3 regions of the Nocardia sp. CDC160 genome follow, and region 1 is predicted to be linked to each of the others. Evidence: riboswitches for the same ligand, from Rfam matches in the RefSeq annotation. Region 1 holds a riboswitch; each other region holds the start of a gene.
The links. Region 1 has a riboswitch for magnesium ahead of VMT40_RS24045 (MgtC/SapB family protein). Riboswitches for the same ligand answer to the same signal wherever they lie in the genome.
Positions count from the first base shown of each region.

Region 1 (7,480 bases):
CAGCTCGAGCAGCTGCGCTTCGGTGTAGTGCTCGCGCAGCGCGATCCAGGTGTCGTCGCTGAGGAAGTATTCGGTGTCGAGTTCACCCACCGCACGCGTCAGCACCGCCTGCCGTGAGCCGGTGCCGAGCTCGCCACGCAGGGCCGCGGCCAATTCGTCGCGGTCGATGCTGCAAATCCGGCCGAGCGCGCGGTCGAAAACGCGCAAGGCCCACGCCAACATCGGATGGGTGGCGATCTCGACGGTATCGCCGGGCAGCCACATCGCGGCGGTGCCCGGCAGCCGGTCGGGTGTGCGGCGAATACGTGGCACGGGCGACCAGGTGTCGTCGGGCGAGCCCATCAGTGGGCGCATGAGGGGTTCGCCGGGCGCACCGGCACTTTCCAACATCATGCCGAGCAATTGGTAATGACCTGTCACGAACGCGATCTCGGTCAACTGCTTGTCCGAGAACCCGAATTCGCGCAGTGCCCGCACGCTCTCGCGGCTCATGGCCCGATCCCGGTGCAGTTCGTCGTACGCGGTCAGCAAGGCGGCCTGTCGCGGGTCCCAGAACTCCGCCGTCGGCCCAATCTTGATCGCCTCATTGAGTTGCGCGGCCCAGCGCGGCCGGTGACCGCTCGCCAAGCCCCGCACGTACGCCCAGGCCCCGTGCGCAGACCAATGATAGAAATGCCCGCAGTTCCAATTCGCCCGCAGCACAGCCAGTTCCAGATCGCGATGGCGCAAGGACACCAGCGCCCACTGCCCGAACTCCAGCGGACCCTCGAGCGCGAACAACGTGGAGATCAGCCGGGGATGCACCGCCAGCGCGTATCGAACTTGGATGGCTCCGGGCACAAGTCGCAGCAGCTTCCCCCGCGGCTCGATCCTGGTCACCCGCGGGCGCGGCCACCCCAGCGCAACCTGTTCTGTCTCAGGCACCATGGCGGTGACGGTAGCTTCGCGCTGCGTGCAGGGTAAGGATCATTCGAGACGCGATATCGACACTATCGGCCTGCCCGTGCCCGCCTCGCGGCGATGCCGCTGGGTGGACCGTAGGTCCCATACCCGACATCGACGATCTGGTGCGACTTCGGCTCTGGCACACGGTGACACCGCGTGCGGCCTCACCTCGGCTGGATGACCGTGGTCGAGCACGAGTGTCGGACGGTAAGTGACTTCTCCCCCGTTAGCCGCGCACAATTGCGGTGGGGCCGTGGGTGATTGCCATGGCGAGCAGGCCGGGGAAGCGGGCTTCGAGGTCTTCGGTGCGGAGGCGGTTGAGGCGGCGGGTGCCTTCGTCGCGTTGGGCGATGATTCCGGCTTCGCGGAGGGTTTTGAAGTGGCCGCTCTGGGTGGATTTGCTGACCGGGAGGTCGAAGGTCGAGCAGGCCAGTTCCTCGCCCCCGGCGGCGGCCAGGCGGGTGACGATGGTGAGGCGGACGGGGTCGGCGAGGGCGGCCAGGACGGTGGTGAACCGCAGGTCGGCGCGGGCGGGGTGCACCAGTTCGGTGGCGGTTCGGCTTGCCATGGGGGCAATGATAATCCACATGTTCACAAAATCCGAACATCCTGTTATGTTCGGAATCGTCGAACATAACGAGGTTGGGAGGAACCGTGGCGATCGAGCAATCCCCTGCCGCCGACACCGGAGTACCGGTGGCACAGCAGGATTCACCGGTCGGGAGCCGACTGAGATTCTGGGGTGCGGCCTACGCGCTGCTGATCCTGTTCACCGGCACCAATCTCGCGACGCCGCTGTATCACGGCTATGCGCAGCGTTTCGGGTTCTCCCCGCTGATGCTGACCCTGGTCTTCGCCGCGTATGTCGGCGCGTTGATTCCGTCGCTGCTGGTGGCGGGTCCGGCCTCGGATGCGTTGGGCCGCCGCACGATTCTGCTGCCCGCGCTGGCGGTGGCGGCATTGGGCACGCTGGCCTTCGCGCTGGCCACCGGTCTGGTGTGGTTGTTCGCGGCGCGGATCCTACAGGGGGTGGCGATGGGCGCGGCCTCGGGAGCGCTGACCGCCGCGATCAGCGAGGTGGAACCGCGCGGTGATCGACGCCGGGCCGCGCTGGTGTCGGCCATGGCGACGGCGGGCGGCATGGGCGTGGGCCCGATGCTGGGTGCTGTTGTGGCGCAATATTTTCCGCAGCCTTATGTGACCCCGTTCGTCGTGCATCTGGTGCTGCTGATCCCCGCGGGGGTGTTCCTGGCCATGCTGCCCTCGGTGCGCACCGGCGGTCGGTGGCGGCCGCGACGGCCCAGCATTCCCTCCGGCATGGGCCGCACCTTCGCCGCGGCCGGGTCGGCGGCGTTTCTGGGTTTCGCGGTGGTCGGAGTGTTCCTGACCCTGGTCCCCACCTACGCCGCGACCCTGTCGGGCAGTTCGAATCTGGTGGTCGGCAGTGCCGCCGCAGCCGTCCTCCCGGTGGCCTGGTCGGTGGCCCAACTGATCGGGTACGGGAAATCCGAACGGGCCCTGGAACATACGGGCCTCCCACTACTGGCCGCGGGACTGGCCTTGCTCGCATTGGCAGGCGCGGTCTCCTCGCTGACACTGCTGCTGGCGGCCACGCTCCTGGCCGGAGCCGGTCACGGCCTGGCGTTCCTATCGGGCCTGACCGCCGTCAACGCCGCCGCCCCCGCCGACCGCCACGCCGATGTCCTCTCGACCTACTACGTCATGGGCTACTGCGGCACCGGCGGCCCGGTCATCGGCGTCGGCCTGCTCGCCGGAACCACCGGCACCTTGCACGCGGTGCAACTGTTCGCCGCCGCCGTCGCGGTGGCGTGCCTGCTCCGCCTCGCCCTGCGACCGACCCTGGTCCGGTCGAGCTAGCCCCAGCCTGCATCTCCGCCAGCAATCTGTCCGCGGTGTCCTGGCAGCGGCGACCACGCTCACATCAGGTTGCCTTCTCGCCAATCGGGGTGTTAACTCGTCGGCGCAAGGTGCCGTCGTTAGCCGAGGCTCCTTCACGGATATAGGCCGGCGATCCCGAACGTCGAGAGACGCCCCGGATCAGGACAGGTTGCCCCGAGTTAAGGGGCCGCCCCGACCGGCTCCCGCCCTGGCGGGTTCACGCCGTGGAGTGCTGAAGGTCTTACGAGGGGTGGTGCCCGTTTCCAGCGAATTCGCGCTGGTCCCACCCTGTTGGCACGCGTGTGTTGTGCGTCGAGGAGGTGGTGGTCGTGCCCGATGGTCCGGATCGTGTTCCGTTAGCCAATCGTTCACTAGGCGACACCTCCGCAATCTGCCGTTCGCTACCGGCATCCCTGTAGCGTCCGAGGTCGGAGTGCGCCGTCATCCCCTTTTCGGAGATCGCAATGACCACGTGGGAAATGCTGCTGCGACTCGGCACCGGTGTCGGGCTGGGTGCGGTGATCGGGTTCGAGCGCCAGTGGCGCGCCCGCATGGCCGGGCTGCGCACCAACGCGCTCGTCGCCGCCGGTGCGACCCTGTTCGTGCTGCTGTCCGCGCACGGCTTCCATGGCAGTGACGCCGACCCGACTCGCGTTGCGGCACAGATCGTTTCCGGTATCGGCTTCTTGGGCGCGGGTGTGATCCTGCGCGACGGGTTCAATATTCGCGGCCTCAATACCGCCGCGACGCTGTGGTGCTCGGCGGCGGTGGGTTCACTCGCCGGTGCGGGCATGTATTCGACCGCGGCGGCGGGCACGGTGGCGGTGGTCGTGGTGAACACCGCGCTGCGCACGGTGGCGCGGTCGGTGGATCGCCCGCTCAGCGACGGCCCCGAGGCCCACGAGGCGCTCTACGCGTTCACCGCCGACACCGATGACGCGCACGAGGCGCATGTGCGGGCGCTGCTGGTGCAGTCGTTGACGCGCACCGATTTCCGGTTGAACTCGATCTCGAGTCATGACACCACCGCGGGCCGGGTGCAGGTGCGCGCGGAGTTGACCGGTGACCGGCGCGACGACCGGCAGATGGAGGCCGCGGTGAGCCGGTTGAGCCTCGAGCCGTCGGTGACCAGTGTCGGCTGGCGCACGGTGGCCCCGCCGGTGGAGACCGAGCAGTGAACGCGACGCTGCGGTCCTATCCCTCGCGCGGGGTGTTGGATCGGCCGCGCTCGCGGTGGGCCGATATCGCGGTGTTCGCGGGCGCGGCGGTGCTGATCTGGATCGTGGTGAAGGTGTCGGCGGGCATGCATGTGCCCTTCGACGAGAACACCGCGCCCACAACGATTTCCACCGATCCGAGCGAGCTGCCCTACTATGCGGCGCGCTCGCTGCTGCGCATGTTCGCCGCGTTGGGGCTCTCGATCGTGTTCACCTTCGTCTACGCGACCGCGGCCGCGCGGCTGCCGCGCGCGGAGAAGGTGTTGTTGCCCGCGCTCGATATTCTGCAGTCGGTGCCGGTGCTGGGTTTCTTGTCGGTGACCGTGGCCGGATTCATTGCCCTGTTCCCGGGTTCGTCATTGGGTTTGGAGTGCGCGTCGATTTTCGCGATCTTCACCTCGCAGGCCTGGAACATGGCCTTCGCGTTCCATCATTCGCTGGTGTCGCAGCCGCGTGAGCTCGATGAGGCCTCCCGCAATCTGCGGTTGTCGCGCTGGCAGCGGTTCTGGCGGGTGGATGTGCCCTCGGGGATGTTTCCGCTGGTGTGGAACGGGATGATGAGTTTCGGTGGCGGCTGGTTCTTCCTGACCGCGTCGGAGGCGATCAGCGTCAACAATCGCTCGTTCGCGCTGCCGGGCATCGGCTCGTATGTGGCCAGCGCCAACGCGCAGTCCCAGACCGGACGGATGGTGCTGGCGATCGTCGTCATGATCGTCATGGTGGTCGGGCTCAATGTGCTGTTCTGGCGGCCGCTGACGGTGTGGGCCGAGCGATTCCGGGTCGAGGACACCGAATCCGCCGACGCTCCGCGCAGCCTGATGCTGGATCTGTTGCGCCGCAGCCATATTCCCGGACTGCTCGGGCGGATCTTCGGGCCGTTGGTGTATCCGGTGGACCGGTTCATGCGCATTTTCGGGCTGGCCGAGTATCCGCTGTATGTCCCCGCCACGCGGCGGCGCGCCGCCGATATCGTGTTCACGGTCGTGGTGGGTGGGGCGCTGGTCGCCGGTGTGTTCGCCATGGCCCGCTACATCGCCACGACCGCCGGATTCGGGGAGGTCGGCCATGCCGCGTGGCTGGGGCTGCTGACCCTGCTGCGCGTGATCGTGCTGCTGATCTTCGCGACGATCGTCTGGGTGCCGATCGGGGTGTGGATCGGGTTGAACCCCAAGGTGTCTCGCCTGGCACAGCCGATCGTGCAGGTGTTGGCGAGCTTTCCCGCCAACTTCTTGTTCCCGCTGGTGACCGGCGTGCTGGTGGCCACGGGCGCGAGCCTGCAGTGGGCGTCGATCCTGCTGATGGCGTTGGGCGCGCAGTGGTACATCCTGTTCAATGTGATCGCCGGAGCCTCGGCGGTGCCCAATGATCTGCGCGAGGCGGCGGCGAATCTGCGGCTGCCGCGAAACCTGTGGTGGCGCAAGCTGATTCTGCCCGCGATCTTCCCCAGTTTCGTCACCGGCGCGATCACCGCGGCGGGCGGGGCGTGGAATGCCTCGATCGTCGCCGAGATCGTCTCCTCCGGTGACACCACCTTGACCGCGACGGGTCTGGGCGCCTACATCGCCGAGGCCACCCGCGTCGGTGACGGCCCGCAGATCCTCATCGGAGTGCTGGTCATGAGCACGTTCGTGGTGGGCATCAACCGGCTGTTCTGGCGGCGACTCTACGCCCTGGCCCAGCGCCGCTACTCGCTGTAACCAAGGAGGCCACCATGACCAATACCGTTGCCGCCGGCGAGGTCCTCATCGACCTCGAGCACATCGACATGTCGTTCACCGGCGCGTCCGGGGAGCCGCTGAATGTGCTCGACGGGGTGAATCTGCAACTGCGCGAGGGCGAGATCGTGGCGTTGCTGGGCCGGTCGGGCTCGGGCAAGTCCACGCTGTTGCGGCTGATCGCGGGCCTGCTCGCACCCACCAAGGGCGAGGTGCGCTATCGGAATGAGCCGTTGCGCGGCTCCAATCCCGGTGCGGCGCTGGTGTTTCAGTCCTTCGCGCTGATGCCGTGGCTGAGCGTGCAGGACAATGTGGAGTTGGGTTTGGCCGCGCGCGGCATCAGCCCCGCCCGGCGCCGCCAGCGTGCCCTCGACGCGATCGACCGCATCGGTCTCGACGGTTTCGAGACCGCCTATCCCAAGGAGCTGTCGGGCGGGATGCGCCAGCGCGTCGGGTTCGCGCGCGCCCTGGTGCTGGAGCCGGACCTGTTGCTGATGGACGAGCCGTTCTCGGCGCTGGATGTGCTGACCGCGGAGAACCTGCGCACCGAACTGGTGAATCTGTGGTCGGCCAAGGACTTTCCCACCAAATGCATCTGCATCGTCACCCACAACATCGAGGAGGCGGTGCAGTTGGCCGACCGGGTGGTGGTGTTGGGGTCCAATCCCGGGCGCATCATCGCCGAGATCACCGTCGATCAGCCGCGTCCGCGCAATCGCCGCGCGCCGGGTTTCGTCGCGCTGGTCGATCAGATCTACGGGTTGTTGACCGGGCGTGACACCGATATCGCGGTGGCTCCGGCCGATACCTCGACCCCGTTCGCGGTGCCGCTGCCCGATGCCTCGGTCGGCGGGATCGCGGGTCTGCTCGAACTGGTCTACGGCAATAGCGGGCGCGCGGATCTGCCGGTGGTCGCCGATGAACTCAATTTCGAGCTCGACGATCTGATGCCTTTGGTCGATGCCGCCGCGCTGCTGGGTTTTCTGCTGGTGGAATCCGGTGACGTGATCTTGACCAATGTCGGGGCGAACTTCACCAATGCCGATATTCAGGCCAGTAAGGCGATTTTCGCCGCGCAGGCCCGCCGCCGCGCTCCCCTGGTTCGCACGATCTGTTCGGCGTTGGTGGGCAGCAGCGACGAGACCGTGCGCGCGGATTTCATTCTGGATTTGTTGAAGCGCGGGTTCTCCGATGAGGATGCGCGGAGGCAGTTGGAGTTGGCCATCGACTGGGGCCGCTATGCCGAGTTGTATGACTACGACACCGATTCGGGCCGGATCACCGCCGACCCGGCCGCCGACCTGCGCGCCTCCTGAGCGGTGCTCAGGCCATGGCGATCGGTAGGACGGTGGTCAAACCGCCGTCGATGATCAGGTCCTGTCCGGTCACGTAGGAGGCGTCGTCGGAGGCCAGGAACGCGACGGCGGCGGCGACCTCGTCGCTGGAGCCGATGCGCCCGGCCGCCACCATCGACGCCGCGGCCGCCTGTGCCTCGGGCGAGGTCTCGGCCCGATAGGCGGGAGTGTCGATGTAGCCGGGGCTGACCGAGTTCACGCGAATTCCCCTGGGCGCCAACTCCGCGGTGAGCGCGCGGGTCAGATTGTGCACCGCGGCCTTGGTCGCCGAGTACAGGGCGGTGCCGGGCGCTCCTCGATACAGCGCGAACGAGGCGTTGATGACGATCGCTCCCCCGTCGACCAGCAG
Region 1 covers NZ_JAYKYT010000004.1:546,890-554,369, forward strand. Annotated here, with positions in the region: gene VMT40_RS24030 (hypothetical protein) at 1-927, opposite strand, end outside; gene VMT40_RS24035 (ArsR/SmtB family transcription factor) at 1,172-1,513, opposite strand; gene VMT40_RS24040 (MFS transporter) at 1,600-2,823, shown strand; M-box (ykoK) riboswitch at 2,932-3,103, shown strand; gene VMT40_RS24045 (MgtC/SapB family protein) at 3,309-4,022, shown strand; gene VMT40_RS24050 (ABC transporter permease) at 4,019-5,758, shown strand; gene VMT40_RS24055 (ABC transporter ATP-binding protein) at 5,773-7,092, shown strand; gene VMT40_RS24060 (SDR family NAD(P)-dependent oxidoreductase) at 7,100-7,480, opposite strand, start outside.

Region 2 (7,480 bases), on a different contig from region 1:
GCCCGACCCGGATTTGCCCAGCAGCGCGACGATTTCGCCCTCGCGCAACTCCATGCGGACGTCGGACAGGACCGCCAGCTGCTCGCCGGAGGGATTGGTGAAGTTCTTGGTGACGCGATCAACGGTGATGACGGGAATGGACATCGCGTGGTTCTCCTCTCTAGATCAAAGCGAAGCGGGTCTCGGCCTTGCGCTGCAGGCGACGCCAGACCAGCCGGTTGATGGCGACCGTGACCACGCTCATGACGAGGGTGCCGAGCAGCACCTTGGCGAATTGGTCGTTGACGGTCGCATTGGTGATGTACGCGCCGAGCCCGAACGCCTCGAGATGCGTACTGCCGGAGTCGACGACCTCGCCGACGAGGGTGGCATTCCACGCCCCGCCGAACGCGGTGATCGCGCCGACCACGTACCCGGGCGCGATCGCGGGCAGGATCAACGACTTCCACCGCTCCCACCCGTGCACCCGCAGATCGTCCATGGCCTCGCGCAGATCGGTCGGGATCTGCCCGGCCGCCGCGATCACGTTGAACAGCACGTACCACTGCGCACCCAGTGCCATGAGCACGGTGCCGCCGATATTCAGCGAGATGCCCGTGTACGTCAGCCCCGCCACCACGAAGATGTAGAGGAACTGGGCCGGGAAGCTGGCCAGTACCTGCACCACCGGTTGCGCGAACCGGCAGATGCGCGGATTCATCCCGATCCACACCCCGACCGGCACCCACACCACGGTCGACACCACCAGCAGCACCACCACGCGGCTCAGACTGGCCAGGCCCATCAGCGAGGCGGGCCCGAATTCGGCGAAACCCACGGTCCTTTCGAAGTAGCGGGCCAGCGTCCACGCGCCCCACCCGATGGCCGCGAACAGCGCGGCGAAGAACACCGCGTCCCCGGCGCGGCTGCCGCGCCGCTCGTAGGGCGAGCGGGTGGCGCGCCCGAAGATCCGCATGCCGCGGTCGACGAGTTCGCCGACCGGTCGCAGCCGGGCCGTGACCCGACCGGGAATCGTGGTGCGCCGCAAGAGATCCAGCACCAGGCTGCGCGGTGCCAGCGCCGCCTCGGCGTTCTCCACCCGGAACCGCTCCGACCACGCCGTGAACGGCCGCCAGAACAGCACGTTCACCAGCACAATGGTGAGGACCATGACGGCCGCGCCGAGCAACAGCTTGCCCACCGCGGCCTCGGAGGTGGCGGCGGCGATGAAACTGCCCATGCCCGGCAGCGCCTGATCATTGCCGGAGACGCTGATGATCTCCGAGGACGCCAGCATGAACCACGCGCCGCCGAAGCTCATCATGCCGTTCCAGATCATGGGGACCATGGCGGCCGGAATCTCGAGCTGGGTCAGCCGCTGCCAGCGGGTCAACCGCATCATGCGGGCCGATTCGTCGAGCTCGCGCGGCATGTTTCGCAGCGCCTGGTAGTAGGCGAAGGTCATGTTCCAGGCCTGCGCGGTGAAGATGGCGAACACGCACGCCGCCTCCGCGCCCAGGTAGGAACCGGGGAACAGGGCGATGAAGGCGCTCACCGTGATCGATACCAGCGCCAGCACCGGCACCGACTGCAGAATGTCCAGCATCGGGATGAGCACCTTCTCCGCCCGCCGCGAGTGCGCGGCCCACTGGCCGACCACGAGCGTGAACAGGACCGACGCACCCAGCCCGACGAACATGCGCAGCGTGGTGCGGGCCGCGTAGTAGGGCAGATTCGACGGATCGGTGGACACGGTGTCGGGGCTGTCGCCCGGCACCCACGGCACGGAGACGTCGCGAAAGAGCTTGACCACCACCACCGTCAACACCACGCCAGCCGTCAGCAGCAGGTAGTCGACCGGGCGGAGTCCGGTGCGAGCCCGGCGCGCATCGGGAGTCGTCTTGGGGCTGTTGGGGATTGCGATTTCGAGTGTCATGCCGTTGCCCCCGGCGCGTTCACCACATTGAAGAAGTGGATGGCGGATCCGATCAGGGCGGGCACGCCGACGAGCACGTTGAACACCACGACGCCCATGCCCGCGCCGACGACCGCCCCCGCCAGACAGCCGACGACCGCGCCCACCGGCCCCGCCGCGACGGTGGTGAGCGCGCCCGCGAACACGCATCCCAGCGGTCCGCCGACGATCGCGCCGAGCAGCGTGCCCACCGCGACGGCCGCGCCGAGCTCGGTGTTGACATGGCCCATCGCGTTGTTGAACCGGTCCTCGGGACTGTCGGAGTCGCTGACGGGACGCGGGTCGAAGGTTCGCATGGGCGCGGTGGCGGCCTGCTCGCCCTCGGCCCGCTCCGCGTCGGTGAGCGGCCGGGCCTGGTCTTCGCGCGGCACGAGAACGGCTGTGTTGCCGTCGATTCGGGCGTCGATCGGGTACATGGTGCCCTGCTTGGCCAGCGCCAAGGGCAGCGAGCCCACGACGGTGCCCGCGGGATCGAGGATCTGCAGGCGGTCGTGATCCACCCGCAGTGCGCCCGCGTCGGTGTGCAGACGCACCGTGCGGTCGACGATCGAGGCCGTAGCCTCGATGGCCGCGGGTTCGGCGTGGGCGGTGGCCCGCGTGGTGTGTAGTGCGGCGCTGGCCAGTGCGCCGACGACGGTGCCGTGTGGATCGACGATCGCCAGGTGGTCGTGATTCACCCGTAGTGACCCGGCGTCGCCGGTGTGGCGCGGCGGTTCGGCCTCGGCATTCGCGTGGGTGGTGAGCAGGGCCGCGCTGGTCAGTGCGCCGAGCCAGGCGAGCATGCGAATTCTCATTGGGATTGTGTCCCCTCAACTCTCGCCGCCCGCCGGGTATTGCGGGCAGCGTCGAATTCCGTCGCGCACTATTGATGCGGACGGTCGGTCATGAATTGCGGATCGTCTGAATTGATCCGAAAATTGGCGCGCGAATACGACGGCACCGCGGTGGCGGTGTCGAATATCGGCGAATTATGCGCGTCGAGCCGACGCGGCGTCGGTGTGCTGTGTAGCGGAGGGCGTCATCTGGCTGCCCAGACCTCCTCGAACTCGTGGAACGCGATACGACAGCGCACACGGGGGAAAGTCGATCAGGTCGAAAACCTGGAGGGACGGACACCCCTCTCGTCAGAGCTTCGGCACTGTGCGACGTATTCCGCTGGGCGGGAAGCCACTTTGGATTACCCCTTAATCCGGGGAAATCTGTCCTAACCTTGGGCGTCTCTCGACGTCGTCAGATCAGTGGCCTGTGTTCGTACAGGAGCCTCGCCTATCGAGGTGCGATTCCAAACTAGAGAAGACCGGATGGAAAGTCAAAAAAGGCTATTGCGTGCGAACGGGTGCGCGCTCACGGCAGAGTTTCCCCGCGTCGCCTACGCTGGTCGGCGTGATGAGAGCGGTAGGCGCGGCGGCGGGGGCCGCCCTGATCGGAGCGATGGTCGCGGGCTGCGGCTCATCGACCCCACAGGCGGCGCCGAGCACGACCGTCGCTCCGAAGGCAGTCCTGCCGTCCCCCAATACGATCGGGCTCTGCGGCGGCGTCTCCGAGGCCGATATCGCCCAGCAGACCGGGCTGAGCGATCCGCAACGGGTGTCGGTGAATCCGGTGAGTTGCGCGTGGCAGGCGTCCGGCGGCACCGACTACGCCGTGGTGTTCCACTGGTTCCGGGGCAGCTCGCTGGACGAGCGCCGGAGCCAGGTGACCGTCGGCAAGCCCGCCACCGTCCAGGTCGCCGGGCAGCCCGGCATCGAGTGGCAGGACGCGGCGAGCTGTGAGGTGGCGGTGGCGTTCGGCGACACCGATTTCATCGACTGGACCGTGCGGCACACCGCGGTCGGCTGCAAGGGCGTCGAGCAGCTCGCGGCCGCCACCCTGAAGCAGGCGGGGCAGGGCTGATGGCACGACTACCCGCCCGAATCGCCCTGTCCGCCTTGATGGTCGTGACGCTGGCGGGCTGTTCGCACGCCGCGCGACCGTCGGACGCGCCGACCTCCGCCGATCCGAACTTCCTGGCGGGCTGCGGTCCCCTCGAGGATCAGAAGCTGGCCGCCGCCCTCGCCGTCACCGGCATGAAGCGGCAGAGCGCACCGACGGTCTGCAACTGGACCGCCACCGCGGCCGGTGGCGGTACCGTCGATCTCACCTACGCCTGGCTGCGCACCGACACCCTGTCGCGCGAAGTGCAGATCGCCGACCAATTCGGTTACCAGATCGAGCGTTTGGTCGTGAAGCACTTCGGCGGCATGTACTGGCGCGACCCGAAGGATCCGGGCAGCTGCGCGGTGACGGTGGCCGATACCGGCACCGTCACCTGGTGGGTGCAGAACCGCGACCATGCCGCGCAACCCGATCCGTGCGCGGCGGCCATGACGCTGATGACCGCGACCCTGTCGGTCGACGGCATCTGAATCGGCTCAGTGCCCCATTGAGAGCCCGGCTCGGTGCCCCTGAGAAGCCCGGCTCAGTGCTCGAGGAATGTCGCGACGATGTTCCAGAACATGTTTCGATCCACGCTGTGGAAATCCCAGCTGTCGGTGAGGCTGTGGGTGGCGCTCACGATGGCGGGGATGTCGAAGTCGTGCCGGGTGGCGGTGCCCTTGGCCTCCACGGCGGTGACGACGTAGGCGGTGGCGGTTTCAGCGGTGTGGGCCACGAGGAAGCTCCAATCGATTAACCGGTCCAGGGATGGTGCACGGATGCGTGGCCGAGGACAACGTCGGCCGCGACCACACACCCCAACGCCGTGACGAACCTCGCGGCCGGCGCGTCGTGGCGTATCCGACCAGTCTCGTTTCCGGCTACGCCCGCAGGGGAGTTCCGAAGACGCCAAACCGGTCCAAGGCACGCCAACCTAGCTGTGTGGTTGCCGGAATACCGTACGGTAGGTGCGATTTCGGCCTGCGGGCGGGGTCGGTCTACGACGAATCCGAGCGGTCCCGCCACCGATTGACGGCCCGTCGCAGGCTCGCCGGATCGGCGTATCCCAGGAATTCCGCCTGTTGGGCGCGTGGAAGGTGTTCGGCCCGTTGCAGTCTGCGCCGACGCGCGCGGTCCACCTCGCGCCGCCAGGTGGTTCCGGCGTCGGCCAGGCGGCGTTGCAATGATCTTGGTGAGGTCAGCAGCCGACGCGCTACCACCTCGAGGGTGGCCGCGCCGTCCTCCAGGGCGGTGTCGAGGACCTCGCCGAGCTGATCCAGCCAGGTCGACCCGAACTCGGGCGTGGCGGGCAGGGTGGCCGCGTAGGACAGCAGGACGGCCGTCAATTCGGGATCGGCCTGCTTCATCGGCTGCGCCAACTCGGTGGTGCGCAGGGTCAGGGTGTCCGCGGCGCACCCGAAATGGATTGCGCGGGTGCCGAACAGCTCGGTGAACGCGTCGAGCGCGGCCGGTGCGGCCTGCCGGAAGCCCACCCGTACCGGCACCACGGGGCTGCGGGTGGCGGCGCGGCCTCGACTCACGATCAACGCGAAGGTGGCCTGTACCAACAACTCCCGGCCACGGCAGTCGTCCACGGCGGAGAGAACCTCGTAGCTGACCTCGTTCTCGGTGCGCTCGGCGATGCGAAAACTGTAACTCGTTGTGAGACTGCCGCTGTGGCGGACACAGGTGTCCAGCGCCGCGCCCAGCGTCGACGCCGACAGGAACAGGTACTCGAGCAGCCCGAACTCCCCGGTGGTGCTGTCGTCCGAGACGCGCAGTGCGACATCCGGATCCCCGGTCTCCCGCTCCAGCAGTTCCCAGGCCCGCAGGCAGTAGCGCGACGACACCCGGGTGCTCTCACCGCCCTCGCGCCAGGCGGGGACGCCCGCCAGCCGCGCGATCCGGTCGGGATCCAATCCGGCCCGCGCCGCCCGCTCGAGCGGGAATCGGGCCATGAGAATGCTGTCGTGGCAATCGGATCGAGGAGTCACGAGTCCCCGTCACCCGCCGCGCGGATGCGGGCGTCGGCCAGCTCCCGGCTCCAGGTCGTCCCGGCCGCGGCGAGGCGTCGCTGCAATGTCCGTGCGCTGGTGCCCAATCGCCAGGCGACCGTCTCCAGTGACACCGTGTCCAATGACAGCCCCCGCGACTCCGATGACAGCCTCCGTGACACCGATGACATCGCCTGCGACTCCGATGACATCGCCTGCGGCGAGGCTGTTTCCGGTGAAGGCGTGGCCGACGCCAGCCCGGTGCACATCGTGTCGGCCGAGATTCGTTTCGGCGCACCGGGATCGGGTGGCAGCGAATCGAGCTCCGCCGCAAGCAGATCCACCCAGGCACGGGCGGGCGGGGTGGACAGGCTGGCCACCGTCGCGCCACGCCGCAGGACGGCCGCGAGACGGGGATCCGAGCTGTGCTGTGCGCGTTCCCGATCGGTGCGACGCAGGGTGAGAGTGTCGGCGTCGGCGCCGAACTCGATTGCCGGGGTGCCGAAGAAGGCGGTGAACGCGGTGTGGTCGCGGGGCGCGGCTTGCCGAAAGGTGACCGCTAACGGAGTGATTCGCGCCCGGGCGGCCAGGCGGACGCGGGCGGTCAGGAAGGCGAAACTCGCCTGCGCGGCGAGTTCCGCACCGCGGCCCTCGGCGGCGGTACCGGCCGCCACGGTCAAGTGATGCTCGGTGTCGGCCACCACCTCCAGCCGTCGGGTGGAGGTCAGCCGGGAGCCGAATTCCGCCGCGGCCCGGAATGCCTCACCCACGGTCGCCGCCGTGGACACCAGATAGTCCATCATCCCCAATTCCCCCATTCCATACCGATCGGCCGCTAGTAGACCGACGTGCGGCAGTTCTATCCGTCGCTCGAGGAGCTCCCACAACCTCAGATAGCACTGTCCCGGAACACTTCCCGGCGGGCCGTCCAGCGCGGCCGTCCCGATTCCGGCCGCCCGGGCCAATTCCACCGGGTCCAGGCCCGCCGATCGTGCCCGGGTCAGCACGAAGCGGGCCAGTAATGGGCTGTCCGAACCGTTCATCGCTGTCCCTCCGGCGTGCGCCGCCGTGTCCCCACGGTGCCCCAGGGTTGGCGATCCGCCGGGCGGGTCATAGGACTGTGTCCTCTCGGATTGCCGCCCGGTCGGAGTCGAGGAGCTCCACGTGGCGTTTGCGGGCGCGGTCGACCTCCAGCCGCCACGTCGTACCCGACTCGTGGAGGCGACGCTGCAGGGTCCGCGGGCTGGTGAACAGTCGCCGGGCGACCTCGTCGAGCAGCGGGTCGGATTCGGTGAGCACCTGCGCCAGGGCGTCGGCCACGCGGTCGGGCCATTCGGTGGCGCGCGGGGGCGGCGGGGGCAGGGTGGCGGCGTGCCTGCGCAGGACGGCCGCGAGCATGGGGTCGGCGGTGATGTGCGGCAGCTCGAGATCGGTCACACGGTAGGTGACGCTATTGCGGTCCGCCTCGAACTCCAGGTCGGTGGTGCCGAAGAACTCGCGGAAGGCGTCGTGGCTGCGCGGGGCCCGCTGCTGGAAGGTCATGCGGACCGGGTCGACCGCGCGACCGGTCATCTGGCGGACGCGCGAAACCACCAGGCCCAGACCGGATTGCACGCTC
Region 2 covers NZ_JAYKYT010000003.1:474,163-481,642, reverse strand. Annotated here, with positions in the region: gene VMT40_RS16870 (ABC transporter ATP-binding protein) at 1-144, opposite strand, end outside; gene VMT40_RS16865 (ABC transporter permease) at 161-1,915, opposite strand; gene VMT40_RS16860 (hypothetical protein) at 1,912-2,748, opposite strand; M-box (ykoK) riboswitch at 3,064-3,235, opposite strand; gene VMT40_RS16855 (DUF3558 domain-containing protein) at 3,341-3,847, shown strand; gene VMT40_RS16850 (DUF3558 domain-containing protein) at 3,847-4,359, shown strand; gene VMT40_RS16845 (hypothetical protein) at 4,413-4,604, opposite strand; gene VMT40_RS16840 (AraC family transcriptional regulator) at 4,867-5,862, opposite strand; gene VMT40_RS16835 (AraC family transcriptional regulator ligand-binding domain-containing protein) at 5,859-6,905, opposite strand; gene VMT40_RS16830 (AraC family transcriptional regulator ligand-binding domain-containing protein) at 6,973-7,480, opposite strand, start outside.
Region 2: linked by a shared signal. The riboswitch ahead of VMT40_RS16860 (hypothetical protein) and the one ahead of VMT40_RS24045 (MgtC/SapB family protein) in region 1 are both predicted to bind magnesium.

Region 3 (7,480 bases), on a different contig from region 1:
ATCGCGATGACGCCGACGAGCTGGCCATGCATGTGCTGGCCGCCAGCCAGGGTGTAGCCACCCTGGCCAACGCCTTCCATGACGAGCAGTTCCTTTGCCGGGAGGTGCAGCGCCTGCACGACTGGCTCGACACCCACCTCGACGACTCACGAAAATAGAAGCGAGACAACCATGTTCGTCGTTCTGTTGAAGTTCTCCACCCGCAAGTCCGACGCGGCCCAGCACATGGCCGCCCATCAGCAGTGGATCCAGCAAGGCTTCGACGACGAGGTGTTCCTGCTGGTCGGCAGCATCAAACCCGGTGTCGGCGGCGCGGTCCTGACCCACAACACCTCCCCGGAAGACCTCGAGCGGCGTGTCGCACAGGACCCGTTCGTCGCGGCCGACGTCGTGACGGCCGAGATCATCGAGATCGCGGCCGGACAAGCCGACGATCGCCTGAAATTCCTGCTCGACTGACCAACCTGCTCCGGACACCTCCGGCTGGGGAGTCCTATGCCTTGGCCCAGTTGTGGATTGCGACGACGAACTCCTCGGGCGCGTCGGATTCGACGTAGGTGCCGGCGCCTTCGACGATCACGGTCGTGTGGTTGGTGAAGGTCGCTTCCAATCGCTGGCGCTCCTGGGGGCGGAAGGCGATATCGGCGTCACCCCACACGATCAACGTCGGCAACTGCGCGACCTCGGGCAGGCGAGTTTCGATCTCGGCGAAGAAGTCTCGGCTGGCGAGTACCGCATGGGGCAGCACCGCACTGGCCTGACGCCGTGCGGGAGTGTCCAGCGCCTGGCGGTAGTGAGCCATTTCGGCCTCGGTCGGCTTGCGCCGACGGTGGCCGGTGGGGATGAACGCGTTGACCAGCAGGTTGAGCTGCCGCACCGCCAGCCGGCTCACCGGATTACCGAGGGCGCGTGAGAACGCTTCGAAGTGCAGGACTCCGTTGACCGGCCACGCCCACGTATTGGCCAGCACCAGCCGCTCGAAGAGCCCCGGCCGCCGCTGTGCGACCGCTAGGCCGATCAGACCACCCCAGTCCTGGCCGACCAACGTGACCTGGTCCAGGCCGAGGGCATCGACGAACCCGGCCACCACCTGCGCGTGCTCCTCGGGCAGGAAACGGTAACCACGCTTCGGTGTCGACAGCCCGAAGCCCGGGTAATCGACTGCGACACAGCGGAACTCGCCACGCAGCGCGCTGATCACATCGCGCCACAGGAACGACCAGGTCGGATTGCCGTGCAGGAACAGCAGTGTCGGACCCGATCCCTCGTCGACGTAATGCACGGTGTGCCCGTCGATTTCGACGAAACGGCTCTCGAACGGAAACAGAGTGTCGTCGACCCAGTCCGGTCGTGTGGTGCTGGTGGTCTCGGCCATGGTTGAACCCCCTACGCTCGACATCACGGTATGATTGATCTTCTCAAGCCAACTTGAGATTCTCAAGCAATTGAAGGAATTGATGCGTAGCTACGGCCAGTACTGCGGGCTCGCCCGGTCCCTCGAAGTCGTGGGCGATCGGTGGAACCTGCTCATCGTCCGCCAGTTGCTCCTCGCGCCGGCCCGCTACCGGGACCTGCTCGACGGCCTGCCCGGCATCGCCACCAATCTCCTCGCCGACCGGCTACGTGACCTGGAATCCTCCGGCGTGATCGAGCGGCGACTGGCCGGTGAGGGCAGCGTCGTCGAATACGCGCTCACCCCCTGGGGTGCGCAGTTGCGTGAGCCGATCGAGAGCCTGATCCGCTGGTCCACCCCGCTGATGATCCCCGGCCCCGGCGCCGATGCCTTCCGCCCTGAATGGCTCGCCCTCGCCGTGCCTGCCCTGCTCACCACCCGGGTCGAAGACCGGCCCACGGCGACGGTCGGCCTCGACATCGGTGGCTCGCCGTTCCAACTCCGTATCACGGCATCCGGATTCGAGATCGCCCCCCACGACGGCCGCGACCTCGACGCCACCGTCCGCGCCGACCCCGCCTACATCCTCGGGCTTGCCGCCGGTGCTCTCACCCTCAGTGACGCTCGCGCGCTCGGGGCTGTCGAGATCGACGGCGACGAGGCTCTCATTCGCGCGGTTTTCGCCGCCTGAGCGAGCCTCTTCACCGGAGGGTCCGAGCGGCAATCAATCTCGGCGATTGGCTTTCCGGCGGCGATAGTGCGCGGCCGCCGCCACGCGGTCGTTGCAGGTGTCACAGCAGTACTTGCGGGTGCCCGGACGGGTGCGGTCGACGAACACGCACACGCACGGGGTCGCGGCACACACCCCGAGCCGCCGAATACCATGCTGCACAAGGTGTTCGGCGAGGGCCGCGACCAGCCTGCCCGCCAACGCTGCGAGCCCGTGCGACACGCCACCCGCGTCCAGCCGGATGACGCCAGCGGGGTCCCGCGACAACTGCGGGACCACGGCGTGTTCACGCAGCAGTCCATTCACCAGATCCGTTGCCTCGGAGTCGGTATCGCAGCCGAACGCGGGCCGCAACTGCTCCCGCAGCTCCCGCAGTCGATCCAGATCGCCGTCGGCGAGCTCCTCGGCCAGGCTCGACTGACCTGCGCCGCGCAGGATGACCCGGAAATGGTTGACCGTCGTCAATCGATCGGGCGGATCGGCCAGCGCATAGACGGTGTTGACCAGATCCACGACCAGATCCAGATCGCTCACCATCCACCTCCTCGCCATTGACGACCAGCGGCACCGACCTTAGCATTCTCAGTACTTAAATAGTTTTAGTAACTGATATGGAGTTGTTGTGGACACGACTTCCCAATCCGCCGACACTTTGGCCCACGCCCTGCACGCCCAAGGCCCTCACCCCGATTACGTCGAGAAGCTCGCCGTGTTCGGGCAGTTTGTCGGCTCTTGGCGAGTGACCAATCGCCTCCGGGCCGCCGACGGCAGCTGGACGACCTATTCCGGGCGCTGGGACTTCGGCTGGACGCTGGGCGGACTGGCGATCCAGGACGTCCTTGACTGCCCCACCGCGCCGAATCGCTACCCCGGCACCACGATCCGCTGCTACGTCCCAACCACTGACAGCTGGAACGCGGTCTGGCTCGACCCACACTCCGGCCTGCACGTCACCCTGCAAGCAAGCTCTGTCGACACCGGCATCGTCCTCGAAGGCAGTACCCAACTCGGTACATCGGTCCGGTGGATCTTCTCGAACATCACCGACACCAGCTTCCACTGGCAGGGCTACCTCGCCCGCAACGCCACATCCTTCGAACTGGTCCAGGAAATGGCCGCTCATCGCCAGCACGATCGGTGAGTGCCTCAATTTGCGGCCGTGCTGTAAGAAGCCGTGTACAAGGCTGTTCGGGCCGGCCAGTCACCTTCCTCAGCAGGGGGTTCCGGTAGAAATCGAGGAAACAACAACGGCGGGATAGACTGTGACACTGATGGTTTCGGCGGACATCATGTTCGTTGAGCGGGCTGGGTAGCGGCAAGTTCAGTCGCTTGCAGCACTTCCGTGGCGGTGAGCTCGGCGAGCAGCGGAGACGGTGGAGTGCCCGCGGCGAGGTTGTGGCGACGACCGGACTGGTCAACACCGTCAGGCGGGAGGATTGACTGCCCGAGACCGGCTGGCATGAAGGACAATTCCGCACTACCTCCTGCCACTCCGCCCCAACGACGAAGACCCCGTCCGAATCACCGATCCGAACGGGGTCGTGTCCCCCGGGCGAACTCGCCGGGTCTCGATACGCTCCCTGCCGACACAACGAGCGCAGATAGCCATGCCACACCTGAAACGGCGACCGAACCCCGCGTGTCGCACAGGAATCACGTCGACCGAAATGGGCAGGTCAGCGGCCCACTAATGTAGCAAAACGGCAGGTCGGATCAATGCCCCTGGAAAGGGGAGTTGACCGTGGTGAAGTACTGGACCGCCGCGGCGATCGCCACCGGTGCGGTGACCAGGATCATCCCGCCGACCGCGCCGAGCGCGCCCATGGCCGCGGCACCGGCGAGGCAGCCGACGACCGCGCCGGGCAGGAAGAAGAACAGGCCGCCGATAATGCCGGTGGCCAGCGAGACACCGGAGCCGACGGCGATGCCGCCCAGCGCACAGCCGACCGCCGCGCCGCCGATGCCACCGACGAGGGTGCCGATGGTGGCGCCCATGGCGATGGTGTCCTTCATGCGGTTCCAGGCCGCCTGCTCACGGTCGTACGGGGTCTTCCAGGGCGCGGTGTCCTCGAAGGGCAGTGCGACCGGCTGGTATACCGCGTGCTGCAGATCGAATTGCGGTGTGAGCGTGACGGTCCGGTCCCGAACATCGGCCAGGATAGGGAAGACGAAATCGTCCACGCGGAAGTTCAATTCGGTTCCAGCAACCACTGTGCCATCGGGTGCCTTGATCTGGAAAACACCGTTGTCCACGGCCATGGAACCGATATCGGTGGAAATGGTCGCCGAGCGATCGGTCGCCGATGCGGTGTAGTGGATGGCACCCACGTCACCGGCTTCAGGCTGGGCATTAACCGTTCCTGCGGTAATTGCTGTGACGGCGGCCACCAAAGCGGTAACCGCAGCGAATCCCCTCTTGCGCACTTGATTTACCTCGATTGAGTAGGCCTGCGGAATCTGGACTTATCGCAGGTTCAGTTATTGACAAGCAAACTTTAAGTCGGTTCTCGAGAATCCGACAATGGACGAAAGTCCCAAAGTGACTCGTCACACACATTCCGAGTCGATTGCGCCGCAAGTTAATCCGCCGTTCACCCGTTGGGAACCGACCGGGCTGGATTTGACAACGCCGCTGTCGAGGCTCAACATTGGCCAGTCAGCACCTCGCTAGGCGAGGCTCCTGTACGAACACAGGCCACTGATCCGACGACGTCGAGAGACGCCCAGGGTTAGGACAGATCACCCCGGATTAAGGGGTGATCCGAAGTGGCTTCCCCGGGCCGCGAGCCCCCGGATACGTCGTACAGTGCCGAAGCTCTGACGAGAGGGGTGCGGGACTACGCCGTCGAGCGTGGTCCGGATTCCTCTCGCCGTGCGCGATGCGACACCACGATCCAGCGACGCCCACGTGCGTCCCGGCGGCAAGGAGGTGAGGGACGACCATGAGTTCCGGCGATAGTCCGTATCCGAGTACGGATTTCACAACCCTGACGTCCCCGGCTTGCCGCATTCCGGTCACCGGCTGACCCGTTCCCACACCGATCGCCTCCCCGACGTCCCCGCGACGCCGCTGAGGTGGGCCGACGTGTGCCTCGGGCAGACCGCTCGGTGCCCGAAATCGCTTGGCGGCCGGGTGTTCTCCGCATGTCGAAACACCTGATGATCGAAAGCGAGGGAAGGCCATGGCCTTTTTCGCGAACAGCTCCGGCCGCCGCACCTCCACCGTCGCCGCACCCGTCTCCGACACCAAGCCCACCGGCGCCGTCATGGACAGCGCGCACGTCGGCGACATCGTCGGCGCGCTCGGCTCCATCGGCCAGCACGACACCCTCGAGGGCCGCACCCGCTGGCAGCGATTCCGCATGCTGCTGGCCATCCTCGGCCCCGGCCTCATCGTCATGGTCGGCGACAATGACGCGGGTGGCGTGGCCACCTACGCGCAGGCCGGGCAGAACTACGGCATGGCGCTGGTCTGGACGCTGGTGCTGCTCATCCCGGTGCTGTATGTGAACCAGGAGATGGTGGTGCGCCTGGGCGCGGTCGCGGGAGTCGGCCACGCGCGCTTGATCTTCGATCGTTTCGGCAAGTTCTGGGGCGCGTTCAGCGTGGGCGATCTGTTCATCGTGAACGCGCTGACCATCGTCACCGAGTTCATCGGTGTCTCCATGGCGCTCAACTACTTCGGTCTGCCCAAGGCGATCTCGGTGCCGCTGGCCGCGGTGGCGCTGTTCGCCATGGTGGCGGGCGGATCGTTCCGGCGCTGGGAGCGGTTCCTGTTCGGGCTGATCGCGCTGAACATCGTCATGTTCCCGCTGGCATTCCTGGTGCACCCGCAGGTCTCCGCGATCGGCCACGGCTTCCTTCCGTCCTTCCCGGGCGGCCTGAACTCCACGCTGCTGCTGCTGATCGTGTCCATCGTCGGTACCACCGTCGCGCCCTGGCAGCTGTTCTTCCAGCAGTCCAACATCGTCGACAAGCGCATCACCCCGCGCTGGATCAAGTTCGAGCGCATCGATCTGTGGGTCGGCATCGTGGTGGTGATGATCGGCGCGATCGCCATCATGGCGGCGGCGGCCTTCGGGCTCGCGGGCACCGAGGCGGCCGGGAACTTCACCGACGCCGGGGCGGTGGCGCAGTCGCTGCACGATCACATGGGCACCACCGTCGGCGCGCTGTTCGCCATCCTGCTGCTGGACGCTTCGCTGATCGGCGCGAACGCGGTCGGCCTGGCCACCACCTACGCCCTCGGCGACACCCTCGGCAAGCGGCACTCGCTGCACTGGAAGATCACTGAAGCACCGGTCTTCTACATCGGCTACGCCGCCCTGCTCGCCCTCGCCGCCGCCGTGTCGTTCAGCCCCGACCACGTGCTGGGTCTGCTGACCCAGGGCGTCCAGGCGCTGGCGGGCGTGCTGCTGCCCTCCGCCACCGTCTTCCTGGTCCTGCTCTGCAACGACAAGGCGGTGCTGGGTCCGTGGGTCAACACGGTGCGCCAGAACATCGTCGCCGGAATCATCGTCTGGTCGCTGGTGCTGCTGTCCCTGGCGCTGACCGCCGCGGTCTTCTTCCCGGGCCTGTCGACCACCACCATCGAAATCGGTTTCGGTGTCGGCGCTCTCGTCGGCGTGCTCGGCGGTGTCGGCATGCTGATCGCCTGGCAGCGCGGCCGCCGTCGCAATGCCGAGCGCACCGCGAAGGAGCTCGGCAACCTCGACCCGGACCAGGTGGAGGAGCTGGAGTCCACCCCGCTGACCCGGGCCGAGCGCAAGGCCATCCTCGAGGCCGACCGCGACACCTGGCGCACGCCCGCGCTCGACACCCTGGAGCGGCCGCAGTTCTCCACGGCGCGGACGGTCGGCATGTTCGCCCTGCGCGGCTACCTGCTCATCGCCGTGATCCTGGTGGGCGTGAAGGTCTTTCAGTCCATCGGCGGCTGAGCTCAACAGCCGACCGGGATACCCGCCAGGTCGACTCGTCCATCACGCTCGATGGCGTCGCAGTTCATCGCGGCGCCATCGAGCGTGATGCCGTTCAGCGCCAACCTCGCGTCTGCGATCGGACCGTCGCTGTCGCTGGTGCGGATCAGCGATTCCCGGGCCGCCGCGACGGCGGTCCGCGCTATCGAACCGCGCAGCGTCGCGGTGTCACCGATATTCCTGATGTTGATGCCGTTCGCCGCGGACGCGCCCACGACCGTGTCGCGGATGTCGAAGGTCAGTGCGGCCGTGCTCGGCTCGGATCCGGCCGGGGTATACGCGATCAGCCCGATGCCATCGGCGCTGCAGTCACCGAGATCCGAGTTCGCGATGGTCAGGTCGGTGTGGGCGGCACGGCCGAAATTCGTTGTCACCACACAG
Region 3 covers NZ_JAYKYT010000002.1:1,193,396-1,200,875, forward strand. Annotated here, with positions in the region: gene VMT40_RS13060 (TetR/AcrR family transcriptional regulator) at 1-158, shown strand, start outside; gene VMT40_RS13065 (YciI family protein) at 172-459, shown strand; gene VMT40_RS13070 (alpha/beta fold hydrolase) at 494-1,399, opposite strand; gene VMT40_RS13075 (winged helix-turn-helix transcriptional regulator) at 1,458-2,084, shown strand; gene VMT40_RS13080 (CGNR zinc finger domain-containing protein) at 2,118-2,657, opposite strand; gene VMT40_RS13085 (hypothetical protein) at 2,746-3,264, shown strand; gene VMT40_RS13090 (hypothetical protein) at 3,837-4,547, opposite strand; M-box (ykoK) riboswitch at 4,780-4,959, shown strand; gene VMT40_RS13095 (NRAMP family divalent metal transporter) at 5,306-7,060, shown strand; gene VMT40_RS13100 (hypothetical protein) at 7,063-7,480, opposite strand, start outside.
Region 3: linked by a shared signal. The riboswitch ahead of VMT40_RS13095 (NRAMP family divalent metal transporter) and the one ahead of VMT40_RS24045 (MgtC/SapB family protein) in region 1 are both predicted to bind magnesium.